2 regions of the Roseateles sp. GW821-FHT03B02 genome follow, and region 1 is predicted to be linked to the other one. Evidence: predicted binding sites of a transcription regulator. Region 1 holds the regulator's gene; the other holds the start of a gene.
The links. Region 1 encodes FNR, which switches genes on or off when oxygen is low (the NO sensors DNR and NnrR bind a similar motif). Its sites were predicted from a motif close to TTGATNNNNATCAA; they were not measured.
Positions count from the first base shown of each region.

Region 2: AC07VX_RS14940 (oleate hydratase) is a predicted target of FNR. The motif match lies at 1,169-1,182, and genes of this name have one in related genera.

Region 1 is NZ_JBWKUV010000013.1:19,414-21,610, forward strand. It holds gene hemN (oxygen-independent coproporphyrinogen III oxidase) at 1-876, opposite strand, end outside; gene fnr (fumarate/nitrate reduction transcriptional regulator Fnr) at 1,008-1,745, shown strand; gene AC07VX_RS25290 (NAD(P)/FAD-dependent oxidoreductase) at 1,804-2,197, shown strand, end outside.
Region 2 is NZ_JBWKUV010000005.1:45,904-48,100, forward strand. It holds gene AC07VX_RS14940 (oleate hydratase) at 1-1,096, opposite strand, end outside; gene AC07VX_RS14945 (DUF4405 domain-containing protein) at 1,288-1,806, shown strand; gene AC07VX_RS14950 (tetratricopeptide repeat protein) at 1,898-2,197, shown strand, end outside.

The DNA of each region.
Region 1 (2,197 bases):
ATGGTCCATGCCGATGTAGGTGTAGCCCTCGCCCAGCAGCGCGCTGATGGCGCCCGACAGCATGGCCAGCTTGTCGCCGGCCGGCGGCAGCATCTCAGCCACGATGCGGCGCTGCGGCTTGAAGCGCTGCGGCAGGTGGGCATAGGCGTACATCGCGATGCGGTCGGGCCGCAACTCGGCCACCTGCGCAATGGTGCGGGCAAAGCTCGCCGGCGTCTGCAGCGGCAGGCCGTAGATCAGGTCGACGTTGGTGGACGAGAAGCCCAGCTCGCGGGCGTTCTGCATCAGCGCGGCCACCTGCTCCAACGGCTGCACGCGATGCACGGCCTTCTGCACGGCGGCGTCGAAATCCTGCACGCCGAAGGACAGGCGGTTGAAGCCCAGCGAGCGCAGATGCGCCAGCCGGCCCGCATCCACCGTGCGCGGATCCACCTCGACCGAGACCTCGGCGTTCGGCAGGATCCTGAAGCGCCGGCGCAGGGCGTCCATCAGCGAGGTCAGCTCGACGTCGGACAGGAAAGTGGGGGAGCCGCCGCCCAGGTGCAGCTGCGACACCGGGGCCGTGCCGCCCAGGGCTTCGGCGACGAGATCCATCTCCACCTCCAGCGCGGCCAGGTACGGCGCGGCGCGCTCGTGGTGCTTGGTGATGATCTTGTTGCAGGCGCAGTAGTAGCAGAGCTGCTCGCAGAACGGGATGTGGACGTAGACGGACAGCGGCTGCACCGTGCCGCGTTGGCGCAGCGCCTGCAGATGCTGGGGCCCCTGGTAGGCCTCGACGAGGCGGTCGGCCGTGGGATAGGACGTGTAGCGCGGGCCTGCCACGTCGTGGCGGCGCAGCAGGTCGGCATCGATGGGGCGGTCTGTGACGGCTGGCATGCCGCCACTGTGCCGGCAGCCACCGGGCCGGGCGTTGATCCAAGTCAAGGCTGCAGCGCAGGCCGCCGAGAACAATGCGTTTCATGCTGACCCCTCTCACCCGCCCGATGAGCGTGCCGATCACCCCAGACATGCCCGCGCAGCCCGGTGCCGCGACGCTCGAACCGCTGCGGGTCGCCTGTGCCAGCTGCAATCTGCGTGAACTCTGCCTGCCGGTGGGGTTGAGCCCGGCCGATCTGCAGCGCCTGGACGGGCTGGTGGAGAAGCGCCGCAGCGTTCAGCGAGGCGACCACCTGTTCCGCAACGGCGACCGCTTCGAGGCGTTGTACGCCGTGCGCACCGGCTTCTTCAAGACCTGCGTGGGCAGCGAGGACGGTCGCGACCAGGTGACCGGTTTTCAGATGGCCGGCGAGTTGCTCGGACTGGACGGCATCAGCAGCGACCAGCACCACTGCGATGCCGTCGCGCTGGAGGACTCCTCCGTCTGCGTGATCCAGTACCGCGACCTGGAGGAGCTGTCGCGCGAATTCACGCTGCTGCAGCACCAGTTCCACAAGATCATGAGCCGCGAGATCGTGCGCGACCACGGCGTCATGCTGCTGCTGGGCAACATGCGCGCCGAGGAACGCTTGGCGGCGTTCCTGCTGAACCTGACGCAGCGCCTGCAGGCGCGCGGCTTCTCGTCGAGCAGCCTGGTGCTGCGCATGACGCGCGAGGAGATCGGCAGCTACCTCGGCCTCAAGCTCGAAACCGTCAGCCGCACCTTCTCCAAGTTCCAGGAAGACGGCGTGCTGGACGTCAAGCAGCGCCAGATCACCGTGCTCGATCCTCAGGCCTTGCAGCGTCTCATTTCCAACGCCGCCTGCTGACCGGGCAGGCTCGGGGGTCATTTGCTGCAGCGCAGCAAATGAGGCGTAGCATGGCTTCATGCGTCCCCAAGTCCTCATTATCGGCTGCGGGTTCGGCGGCCTGGAGGCGGCGCGAGCCCTCGCCGCTGCCGAGGTCGACGTCACCGTCGTCGACAAGACCAACCACCACCTCTTCCAGCCCCTGCTCTACCAGGTGGCCACGGCCGGCCTGTCGGCCCCGTCCATTGCGGCGCCCATCCGCCACCTGTTCCGCCGCCAGCCCAACGTGACGACACTGCTGGGCGAGGTCACCGCCCTCGACGCCCGCGCACAGACCGCCACACTGAAGGACGGCGCCACGCTGTGCTGGGACCACCTCATCGTCGCGGCCGGCGCCACCCACAGCTATTTCGGCCGCGACGACTGGGCTGCATTCGCACCGGGCCTGAAGACGCTGCAGGACGCCTTCGAGA
Region 2 (2,197 bases), on a different contig from region 1:
TGGAGTCCACCAGCGTCATCAGCGCGCCGGTGCCGGGCGGGTTGCCGCTGAATTCGGCGATGCGGTCCAGCAGCGTGCGGCCGTGCATGGTGAGGGTGAACGACTCCCACTTGTTGTCATCCACATTGAAGAAGGTGTGCGGGCGACCGAAGTCGTCGGCCTTGAGGGCCAGCGTCTCCCACAGCGACCAGGCGCCATCGCGGCGGTCGCGCACGAGGTCGGGCGCCTCGCTGTTGCTGCCATAGGTGGCATCGGCGGTGATGGAGCCCAGCGTCACGAAGCAGGCGTCGCCCGGGGCGAGGTCGAGGGTGTGGGCGCCCTGGGCCGTCTGCACGTGCAGCCCGGTGGCGCGGCGGTGGGCGGGGTCGCGCTGGTCGAAGTCGATGTCGGTCACGCGGTGGCCGAAGCGCACTTCCACCCCCTGGGCCAGCAGCCAGCGCTGCAGCGGCACGGCGATGGAGTCGTACTGGTTGTATGGCGTGCGGCGCACGCCGGCCAGCGTGTGCATGCGCGGGAATTCTTGCAAGAAGCGAAGGAAGTAGCGGCGCAGCTCGATGGCGCTGTGCCAGTCCTGGAAGGCGAAGGTGGTGCGCCACATCTGCCAGAAGTTGCTCTGGAAGAAGTGCGGCGAGAAGAGTTCGTCGATGCGCCGCGCGCCGAGCAGGCTCTCGGGCGTGGCGAGCAGGCGGGTGAGCTCGGCACGGTCATGGCCGTTGAGTCCATAGTGCTTCGCATCCAGGATGCGCGGGCCCTGGCCGATGAGGCGGGCGCGGGCCTCGGTGTGCACCTGGGCGTTGAAGGCGGCGATCTCCTGCCGCACGCTCAGGCCCGGCTTCTCCAGCGAGGGGATGCCGTCCAGCAGGTTCCACAGGCACTGGTAGACCTCCTCGCACAGCATGCGCCCGCCGCGGGTGACGTAGCCGGGCTGGGTGGGCGATGCGCTGCCGTCCAGACAGCCGCCGGCGATGCCGAGTTCTTCGAGGATGTGGATGCGGTGGCCGGGCATGCCGGCGTCGCGGATGAGGAAGGTGGCCGCGGCCATGGAGGCGATGCCGCCGCCGACGAGCCAGACGTCGGCGTTCTTGGGGTCAAGCATGGGGAGCAGGCGACGCGGGTCGCCGGAAGCAGAACGTGGGAGCACTCTAGGCAGGGGTGGGGGTGTGTCGCCCTGATCCTCGTCAACGTGGCGGCCGATGCGAGAGGGCTCTCTAGGACCGCCGCAGCAACGCGACGTTTACCTGCCTGACCGATGATGACCCGGCCTGCCCACTCTTTTTGATCCGCTCGATGACCACACCTGCCGTTTCCCGCGACTGGGCCACGCCCCTCGTCATGGCCAGCTTCACGCTGATGGCCTGCACCGGCGTGCTGATGTTCTTCCGCTGGCAGTCGCCGCTGCAGAAGGAGATCCACGAATGGCTGGGCTGGGCCCTGGTGGCGGCCGTGCTGGTGCATGTGCTGTCCAACCTGCCGGCGTTCAAGCGGCACTTCAGCGGCCGGCGTCGCGCGGCGGCGCTGCTGTTGGCGGCACTGGCGGTCGTGGCGGGCACCTATTTCGTCCGCCCGGCCGAGGGCAAGGGCCCCTCGGTGTCGGGCATCGCCGTGCAGGCGTTGTCGCGCGCGCCGCTGCGCACGCTGGCCGAGGTCTTCGGCTTGAGCGTGGCCGATGCGCGCCAGGCCCTGGCCGGCGCGGGGCTGGAGCTGGCCGATGACGCCAGCACGCTGAACGCCGCCGCCCAGGGCAGCCGCGAGCGCGTGGGCCAGGGCCTGCGCGCGCTGGCCGCGGTCCAGCCGGCCAGTCGTTGAAAAAACCGGGCCGCCTCGTCGCGGCCGATGAACCTTTTAGCGCAGGAAACCGGCGTATGTCCAGGAACCCTCTTCACGGAGCCTTCCTGCCATGCACTTCTGCGACTTCCTTCGACCCTGCCCACTGCTGCGCGGGCTTGCTGCCGGCCTGAGCCTCGTCTTCCTTCTGTCGCAGCCCACGCGGGCGGCGGATGACCCGCTGGCCGCGCGCTGGCAGGCCTACGTCGAGGCTCGCAACGGCAACCGGCCAGCCGAGGCCCGGGCTCTCCTCGACGAACTGTCGGCCCAGGGCTACCCGAGCGCACTGACCCACCAGGCCCAGGCGCTGCGAACGGGCGCCGCCTGGTACGGCGGCGTCAAGGACTACCCCCGCGCCTTCGCGTTGTTCGAG